Regions from separate parts of the Streptomyces sp. V3I8 genome, predicted to be linked through region 1. Evidence: riboswitches for the same ligand, from Rfam matches in the RefSeq annotation. Region 1 holds a riboswitch; the other holds the start of a gene.

Evidence for each region. Region 1 has a riboswitch for S-adenosylmethionine ahead of QFZ75_RS28075 (aminotransferase class V-fold PLP-dependent enzyme). Riboswitches for the same ligand answer to the same signal wherever they lie in the genome.
Region 2: it holds a riboswitch for S-adenosylmethionine, as region 1 does, so the genes downstream of both, thrC (threonine synthase) here and QFZ75_RS28075 (aminotransferase class V-fold PLP-dependent enzyme) in region 1, are expected to answer to the same signal.

The regions. Positions count from the first base shown of each region.
Region 1 covers NZ_JAUSZL010000002.1:6,369,606-6,374,345, reverse strand. The annotation lists gene QFZ75_RS28090 (hypothetical protein) at 1-14, opposite strand, end outside; gene QFZ75_RS28085 (rhomboid family intramembrane serine protease) at 172-930, shown strand; gene QFZ75_RS28080 (Lrp/AsnC family transcriptional regulator) at 927-1,208, shown strand; gene QFZ75_RS28075 (aminotransferase class V-fold PLP-dependent enzyme) at 1,449-2,846, opposite strand; SAM riboswitch class IV at 3,029-3,145, opposite strand; gene trpD (anthranilate phosphoribosyltransferase) at 3,319-4,383, opposite strand; gene QFZ75_RS28065 (cytochrome bc complex cytochrome b subunit) at 4,500-4,740, opposite strand, start outside.
Region 2 covers NZ_JAUSZL010000002.1:3,975,898-3,980,637, forward strand. The annotation lists gene QFZ75_RS17420 (ubiquitin-like small modifier protein 1) at 301-576, opposite strand; gene thrC (threonine synthase) at 677-2,002, opposite strand; SAM riboswitch class I at 2,020-2,177, opposite strand; gene QFZ75_RS17430 (glucosyl-3-phosphoglycerate synthase) at 2,389-3,336, shown strand; gene QFZ75_RS17435 (trehalose-6-phosphate synthase) at 3,479-4,740, shown strand, end outside.

The DNA of each region.
Region 1 (4,740 bases):
AGGGGAACCGTCATCGTGGCAGTCGCTCTCTTTCCGTAAGTCTGCGTGTCGCACCAGTTTCCCTGGAGCGTATGGCTCGTAACCCTACGGCCTGGCGGGTACTCGACGCCCGTCCACCGAAAGCGGCGAGGCGCTCTGCGCGGTTCGGTCCCGTTACGTCATGCTCTGCTCATGTTCGGCAACTGGGGCAGGTCCACCGGCAGGGCGGCCGGGACGGTCAGGACGGTCGGAGCCCTGCGGGGTCAGTCCGCTCCGGTGACCCACGGGCTGATCGCCGTGTGCTGTCTGGTCTTCGTGATCGGTCCGGCCTCGGGGCTCGGTCCCGCGTACGGCACCGGCGACGAGCTGCTCTCCGCGCAGCGGGCCTATTTCGAGCGGTGGGGGGTGGTGCCCGTCGAGCTGTTCCAGGGGAGACCGCGGGCCCTCGGCACCCCGGCCACCGCGCTCTTCGTGCACGGCAGCTGGCTGCATCTGCTGGGGAACATGCTCTTCCTCTACGTCTTCGGAGCGATGACCGAGGAGCGGATGGGCCGCTTCCGGTTCGCTCTCTTCTACCTGGGCTGCGGCTACCTCGCCCTGCTGGGCTACGCGGGCGCCCACGCCGGCTCGGCGCAGACCCTCGTCGGCGCCTCGGGGGCGATCTCCGCGGTCCTCGGCGCGTTCCTGTACCTGTTCCCCAAAGCCCGGGTGACCAGTCTCTTCCCGTTCCTCTTCTTCCTGCCGCTGCGGTTCCCCGCCTGGGTGGTGCTGCCGTTCTGGGTGTCCCTGCAGTGGCTGGCCGCGGGGCGCGCGACCCAGGGGCCCGGGGTCGCCTATCTGGCGCACCTGCTGGGCTTCTCCGCCGGGTTCCTCTACGCGTGGGTGCGGTACGGGCGTCCGGCTAGAGTGAAATCCCCAGCGACGGCCACCGAGGGAGAAAACCAGCCGTGATCACCGCGATCGTGCTCATCAAGACCAGCGTGGACCGGATTCCCGAGATCGCCGAGTCGATCGCGGCGCTGGACAGCGTCAGCGAGGTCTTCTCCGTGACCGGCACGTACGACCTGATCGCCATGGTCCGGGTGCGGGCCCATGACGACCTGGCCGACGTCATCCCCGGCATGATCAGCAAGATCCCGGGGGTCGAGGGCACGGACACGCACGTGGCGTTCCGCACGTACTCGCAGCACGACCTGGAGGCCGCGTTCGCCATCGGGGGCGACAACTAGGCCCCCCGGGGGGCGGGGGGCAGGGCTGTCTGGTCGTGTGTCGGGGGCGGCCCCGGTGGGGGCTGGTCGCGCAGTTCCCCGCGCCCCTGAAAAACGGCCCGGCCGAAGTCAGCCCAACCTGTATGCCCCCCGAAGAGCCGGCTCAGCGAAGACAGCTCAACCGGTATCCGCGCTCCCGGAAAGCCGGCCCCCTCGAAGGCCGCCCAACCGGTATGCGCGCCTTCTGAAGGCGGTCTCCGCTCAGGCGGGCGAACCGGTGGCCGTGGCCGGGACGCAGCGGCCGTCCTCGGTGCGGTAGTTCCAGCGGGCACCGTCCTCGACGAGTTCCCGCACCGCCCGCAGGAAGCGGTCCACGTGCTCGTCGGGGGTGCCGGCGCCGAAGCTGACGCGGATGGCGTTCAGCGACTTCTCGCCGGGCGCGGCCTCGGGGGCACCGCACTCGCCCTGCGCCTGCGGGTCGCTGCCCAGGAGCGTACGGACGAGCGGGTGGGCGCAGAAGAGGCCGTCGCGGACGCCGATGCCGTACTCGGCGGAGAGCGCGGCGGCGAAGTGCGAGCTGTTCCAGCCCTCGACGACGAAGGAGATCACACCGACGCGCGGGGCGTCGTCACCGAAGAGCGAGAGCACGCGGACCTCGGGCACCTCGGCGAGGCCCCGGCGGACGGTGTCCACGAGGTGCTGCTCGCGGGCGACCAGCGTGTCGAAACCGGCCTCGGTGAGGGCCCTGCACGCGGAGGCGATGGAGTAGGCGCCGATGACATTGGGCGAGCCGGCCTCGTGGCGGGTGGCGCTCTCGTGCCACTCCACGTCGACACCGCCGTCCGTACGCCGCGACACCTTCCGCGAAGCGCCCCCGCCGGCGAGGTACGGGTCGGCCTCGCGCAGCCAGTCGAAGCGTCCCGCGAGCACGCCCGCGCCGAACGGCGCGTACAGCTTGTGCCCGGAGAACGCGACCCAGTCCACGTCCAGGTCCCGTACGGAGACGGGGTGGTGCGGGGCGAGCTGGGCGGCGTCGAGCACGATCCGGGCGCCGTGCGCGTGGGCGGCGGCGGCCAGTTCCCGTACGGGCCACAGCTCGCCGGTGACGTTCGAGGCGCCCGTGACGCACACGAGGGCCGGGCCCCGCGGGTCGCGGTCGGCGAGGGCCCGCTCCAGCGTGGCGACGGCCTCGCCCGGGGTGCGCGGGGCGTCGAGGTAGGTGACGCGGGCGTCGCGCCACGGCAGCAGCGAGGCGTGGTGCTCGGTCTCGAAGACGAAGACCCGGCAGTCGGCGGGCAGGGCGGCGGCGAGGAGGTTCAGCGAGTCGGTGGTGGACCGGGTGAAGACGACCTCGTCGTCGCCGCGGCAGTCGAGGAACTCGCCCACGGTCCTGCGGGCGTTCTCGAAGAGGTCCGTGGAGAGCTGGGAGAGGTATCCGGCCCCGCGGTGCACGCTGCCGTAGTACGGGGCGTACGCGGCCACGTCGTCCCACACGCGCTGGAGGGCGGGGGCGCTGGCGGCGTAGTCGAGGGCGGCGTAGGTGACCTCGCCGCCGGTCACGAGCGGGACGGTGACGTCGCGGCCGAGGACGGGCAGGGGCGCGGAGGTGCCGGTGGCGCAGGGGGCGGTCCGGTCGGCGGCAGCGGTGGAGACAGACATGGCGGGCTCCTGTGGGGCAGGCGGAGTCACTGGGCCGGCGGACGGGGCTCGGCACAGGGAAGGTGAACGGGGAAGGGGATACGCGGAGGTGGGGCTCGGCGCCCTATCGCATTCGCTTGCTCATGTAAGGCTCCCTCGAACGACCAGGACCCCTGGTGTCCCCGCTCCAGCGAGCGGCGAGGGGTCCGCGCTTGCCGTAGACCTCACTGCCTACGACCTGGTCCTCACCCGGGGCACCCCGCCACGGACGGAGGGTTGCCGGACAGTCGGCCGGGGCCTCATGACTGTCACTCATGACCTGCCAGCATCTTGCCATACGATCACCGCGACGCAACCCGCTGTCCGCGATACGGGACGAGGACGACGGCCGGGTGCGGGCCGGTGGGGGCACCCGCGCAGTTCCCTGCGTCCCTGGATATCCAGGGACGCAGGGAACTGCGCGACCAGCCACGACGGGCCGGCAGCCGACGTACTACGAGTGGGACGCGGCCACCCACCGCTCCAGCACCTTCGAGGCGGCCCCCGAGTCGATGGCCTCCGCGGCGCGAGCCATCCCCGCCCGGATCTGGTCCGCGAGCGGAGCGGAACCGGGCGACAGGGCCACCAGCGCCGCCGCGGAGTTCAGCAGGACGGCGTCCCGCACGGGCCCCTGCTCCCCGCCCAGCAGCCGCCGCGCGACCTCCGCGTTGTACGAGGCGTCGGCCCCCCGCAGCGCCTCCACCGGGACCAGCTCGATCCCCACGTCCCGCGGGTCGAAGGCCTCCTCGCGCACCTTCCCGTCCCGGACGACCCACACCCGGGAGGTGGCCGTGGTGGTCAGCTCGTCGAGCCCGTCGTCGCCGCGGAAGACCAGCGAGGAGTTGCCGCGCTCGGCCAGGACCCCGGCCACGATCGGCGCCATGGGCGCGTGCGCGACCCCGACCGCCTGCGCCTTCACCCGTGCCGGATTGGTCAGCGGGCCGAGGAAGTTGAAGGTCGTCCGGATGCCGAGCTGTCCCCGCGCCGCCGCCACATGGCGCAGCGCCGGGTGGAACTTCACCGCGAAGCAGAAGGTGATCCCGGCCTCCTCGGCCACCTCGGCCACCCGCCGCGGTGTCAGCTCCAGGTTCACGCCGAGCTTCTCCAGCACGTCCGAGGCGCCGGACGCGGAGGAGGCGGCGCGGTTGCCGTGCTTGACGACCTTGGCGCCCGTACCGGCGATGACGACGGCCGACATCGTGGAGATGTTGACGGTCTTCGCCCCGTCCCCGCCCGTGCCGACGATGTCGACGGTCTCCCCCGGCACCTCGATCACGTTGGCGTGCGCGTACATCGCGCGGACCATGCCGGAGATCTCGTCGACGGTCTCGCCCTTGGCCCGCAGGGCCACCGCGAACCCGGCGATCTGGGCGTCGGTCGCCTCGCCCCGCATGATCAGGTCCATCGCCCAGGCCGTGTCGTCGGCGCTCAGGTCGCGCCCGTCCAGCAGGCCGTTCAGGAGGGCGGGCCAGGAACGGCCCGCCGCGAAGTCGCCTCCGGCGGGGGTCACAGCGCTCATCTGCCGCTCCTGGGTTCGTTGCGTGGACGTGGGTCCACCCTATCCAGCCTCCGGGACGGCAAAGAGCCCCGTCCATGCAATGGACGGGGCTCCTGCCGTGGCGGACAGGTCGGGGATCAGTGGTGGCCGTGGCCGCTCGTGATCTCCTTGTACTCCTCGGCGGTGGGCTTCGGGATCTGGCTGTCCTCGCCGTAGTAGGCGTTGCTCAGCTTGGCCCGGAGCTTCTGCGGGCCCTTCACCTTGCGCTCGACGCCGTTCTCGTCGACCGGGGCACCGATCTCGGCCGGCTTGTACTGCTCGTGCGCCGTGAGGGTGTGCATGGCCTCCTGGCTGAGCGGCTCGTGCACCTCGACGAAC
Region 2 (4,740 bases), 2.4 Mb from region 1:
TCGGAAATATGTGAAGGATTCAAGAAGATTCAGGGCAAGTCGGGCCCGGGAATTGCCATATACGGCTTGAAAGGACCGGGTACTTTGGCCGCTTCTTGTCGGGCTCCGGGCGCGGACTCACAGAGGTCGGGCGGGCGGAACGAAGCAGCTTCCCCAACTGTACCTCGCTCAACCATACAGAATTGCCCCCTCCGCTTCTCTCACGGAGGGGGCAATTCGATGAACTCTGCGTGTTCGGCGTCACGTGGGGTAATTCCGGTCGGCGCGCCGGTTCCGGCCTCCGGCCACCGCGGCGGACCCTCAGCCTCCGGCGACCGCCGGGATGATCGAGACGCCGGCGCCGTCCGGCGTGGCCGTCTCCAGGCCCTGCTCGAACCGGACGTCGTCGTCGTTCACGTACACGTTGACGAACCGCCGCAGCTTCCCCTGGTCGTCCAGGACCCGGGCCGCGATCCCGGTGTGGTTCTTCTCCAGGTCGGCGATGACATCACCGAGGGTCGCCCCTTCGGCGGCCACCTCGGCCTGCCCACCCGTGTAGGTACGCAGGATGGTGGGGATACGGACGTTGACGCTCACGGGGACCTCCGTCGGGTGTGGCTGGGTGCAGGGCGCCCCGTCGGGGGGCGCGGGGAACCGCGCGGCCGGCCCTCACCGGCCCGCGGCGTGCGGACAGCGGCTAGGAACCGAGCCCGGCCTCGTGGAAGGAGTCGAGGTTCGGGCGGATGGTCGCGGTGAGCCCGGTGTCGGACGCGACCGCGTCCAGGGTCTTCAGACCGTCCCCGGTGTTGAGGACGACGGTCGTCAGGGCCGGGTCCAGCAGACCGCTCTCGATCAGCTTCTTCGCCACGCCCACCGTCACCCCGCCGGCGGTCTCCGCGAAGATGCCCTCGGTCCGCGCCAGCAGCTTGATCGCGTCGACGATCTGGACGTCGTCCACGTCCTCCACCGCGCCCCCGGTTCGGCGGGCGATGTCGAGCACGTACGGGCCGTCGGCCGGGTTGCCGATCGCCAGCGACTTGGCGATCGTGTCCGGCTTCTGCGGCCGTACGACGTCGTGCCCGGCCTTGTACGCGACGGACACCGGCGAGCAGCCCTCGGCCTGGGCGCCGAAGATCTTGTACGGCCGGTCCTCGACGAGGCCCAGCGCGATCAGTTCCTTCAGGCCCTTGTCGATCTTCGTGAGCTGCGAGCCGGAGGCGATCGGCACGACCAGCTGGTCCGGCAGCCGCCAGCCGAGCTGCTCGCAGATCTCGTACGCCAGGGTCTTGGACCCCTCCGCGTAGTACGGCCGCAGGTTGACGTTGACGAAGCCCCAGCCCTCGCCGGCCGGGTCGCCGATCAGCTCGGAGCAGAAGCGGTTCACGTCGTCGTAGTTGCCCTCGATGCCGACGAGCTCGCCGCCGTAGACCGCGGCCATGACGACCTTGCCCTGCTCCAGGTCGTGCGGGATGAACACGCACGAGCGCAGGCCCGCCCGCGCGGCGGCGGCGCCCACCGCGCCCGCGAGGTTGCCGGTGGAGGAGCAGGAGAGCGTGGTGAAGCCGAACGCGCGCGCGGCCTCCAGCGCCTGGGCGACGACCCGGTCCTTGAAGGAGTGCGTCGGATTGCCGGAGTCGTCCTTCACGAAGAGCTTGCCGGCGTCGACGCCCAGCTCGCGCGCCAGGTTGTCGGCCTGGACGAGCTTGGTCCAGCCGGGGTTGATGTTCGGCTTGTCGGCGACGTCCGCGGGGACGGGCAGCAGCGGCGCGTAGCGCCAGATGTTCGCGGGGCCCGCCTCGATGCGCTTGCGGAGCTCTTCGGTGTCGTAGCCCGAGAAGTCGTACGCGATCTCCAGCGGGCCGAAACACTCCTCGCAGGCGAAGACCGGACCGAGCGGGACGCGGTGGCCGCACTCGCGGCAGGACAGCGCGGCGGCCGGGCCGAGGTCGACGGAGTCCGCGGCGGGGGCGGTGGGGTTCGTGGTGGTTGCATTCGTGGTGCTTGCAACAGTCTGCGCAGCCATGGAGGCGAGGCCCTTTCTCCTCATCTTCCTCACGGCGCACTTCGCCGTGAGACGGATTTGGCACCTTCCCGAGCCGGGAGCCTCGCTGCGCTGATCGGCGATGACCAGGACGAGACCGGCTGGAGGGTTGCCGGGGCTTCAACGGGCCGTATCCCTCTGCCCCTCTGGATGAGCGGTATTCGATTGTGGTGTTCGTCTGCGGTGTTCGTCGTGCTTTTAGTTTTACACGCAACGACCCTCGACATGCGATGGTCATCAACGTTGCTCAAGACTGTAACCGAAGGCCTGGATGGTGGAGAGAGCCGTCCGAACCGCGAGATGACCGTCACACCGGCATCGGTCGCGGCGGGCACACGCATCCCGATGAACGCAAGGGAGAGCCGCACGTGCTGGAAGACGTCGAGCGCTGGCTGAGCACGCGCTCCTGGTCCGTGAAGGACCGCCCGCTCAAGAAGCTGATCGCCGCGAAGCGCTCCACCGGTTCCACGGTGAGCGTCGTACTGCCCGCGCTCAACGAGGAGGCGACCGTCGGCGAGATCGTCGCCGTGATCCGCCGTGAGCTGATGACCGCGAAGGTGCCGCTCGTCGACGAGGTGGTGGTGATCGACTCGGGGTCGACGGACCGCACCTCCGAGGTCGCCGCCGCCGCGGGGGCCCGGGTGGTGCACCGGGACGAGATACTCCCGCGCCTCCCGGCCGTGCCCGGCAAGGGCGAGGTGCTGTGGCGCTCGCTGCTCGTCACCCGCGGGGACATCGTCGCCTTCGTCGACGCGGACCTGAGGGAGTTCTCGGCGGACTTCGTCACCGGGATCGTCGGTCCGCTGCTCACCGAGCCGGGCGTGGACCTCGTCAAGGCGATGTACGACCGCCCGCTGGGCGCCGCCGCCGGCCAGGGCGGCCGGGTCACCGAGCTGATGGCCCGCCCGCTGCTCAACATGCACTGGCCGCACCTGGCGGGCTTCGTCCAGCCGCTGGGCGGGGAGTACGCGGCGCGCCGCTCGCTCCTCGAACAGCTTCCGTTCCCCGTCGGGTACGGGGTGGAGCTGGGCATGCTCGTCGACGCGCTGCACCTCGTCGGGCTCGACGCGCTCGCACAGGTGGACGTGGGGGTGCGCAGGCACCGGCACCAGGACGGGCAGGCGCTCGGGCGGATGTCCGCGGCGATCTACCGGACGGCTCAGCTGCGGCTCGCCCGCGGGCACATGATCCGGCCCGTGCTGACCCAGTTCGAGCGGGGGGAACACGGCTTCGAGCCGCGCACGTACTCGGTGGACCTGGAGGAACGCCCCCCGATGATCGACGTCACGGAGTACGTGTCGCGCCGCGCGGCCTAGCGGCGGCGCCCCGCGCCCCCGGCTTCCCAGGGGCGCGGGGAACCGCGCGGTCGGCCCCCGCCGGCGGGCGGGTGACGCACGACTCCCGCCGCACGACGAGTGGAACGTTTGAGCGGACAGGGCTGCGGCTAGATTTCGAGTCATGGCTCCTACCCACGGCACCCACCCCGTCCTCGTCGCGTCCAACCGCGGCCCGGTCTCGTACACGAAGGACGAGTCCGGTGAGCTCACCGCCAAACGCGGTGGAGGCGGACTCGTGTCGGGCCTCTCCGCCATCGGCCCGGACGCCGGCGCCCTGTGGGTCTGCTCGGCCCTCACCGACGGCGACCGCGAGGCCGTCCGGCGCGGAGTCGGCGAGGAGGGCGTCCGGATGCTCGACATCGACGCCGACACCCATGCCGCCGCCTACAACGGCATCGCGAACTCCGCGCTCTGGTTCGTCCACCACATGCTGTACCAGACGCCCCTGGAGCCCGTCTTCGACGCGGAGTTCCGGCGTCAGTGGGCGGCCTACGAGATGTACAACCGGGCCTTCGCCGAGGCACTGGCCGAGGAGGCGGCGGACGGCGCCGCGGTCCTCGTGCAGGACTACCACCTGACGCTGGTGCCGCGGATGCTCCGCGAGCTCCGTCCCGACCTGCGGATCGGGCACTTCTCGCACACGCCGTGGGCACCGGCGGACTACTTCCGCCTGCTGCCGGACGACATCGCGGCGAAGGTCCTCGACGGGATCCTCGGCGCCGACCGCGCCGCGTTCCTCACCCGGCGGTGGGCGGACGCGTTCACCGCGTGCTGCCGGGCCGTGCTGGGGCCGGACGCCGCTCCGGACACGAAGATCGGCGTGCACGGCCTGGGCGCCGACGCGGACTTCCTGCGCGAACGCTCGCACCGCGCGGACGTCGACGAGCGGATGGCCGCGCTGCGGGAGCAGATCGGCACCGCCCCCGACGGGGGCGCCCGCAGGACCGTCGTGCGGGTGGACCGGACCGAGCTGTCGAAGAACATCGTGCGCGGCCTGCTGGCGTACCGGCAGCTGCTGGAGGACCGGCCCGAGTGGCGCGAGCGGGTGGTGCACGTGGCGTTCGCCTACCCGTCGCGCCAGGACCTCGCGGTCTACCGCGACTACACGGCCGAGGTGCAGCGGGTCGCCGACGAGATCAACTCCCGGTACGGGACGGCCGGCTGGACCCCGGTCGTGCTGCACGTGAAGGACGACTTCGCGCGCTCGCTCGCGGCGTACCGGCTGGCCGACGTGGCCCTGGTCAACCCCATCCGCGACGGCATGAACCTCGTCGCGAAGGAGGTCCCGGTCGTGTCCGACGACGGGTGCGTGCTGGTGCTGTCGCGGGAGGCGGGGGCGTACGAGGAGCTGGGCGAGGACGCCGTCGTCGTGAACCCGTACGA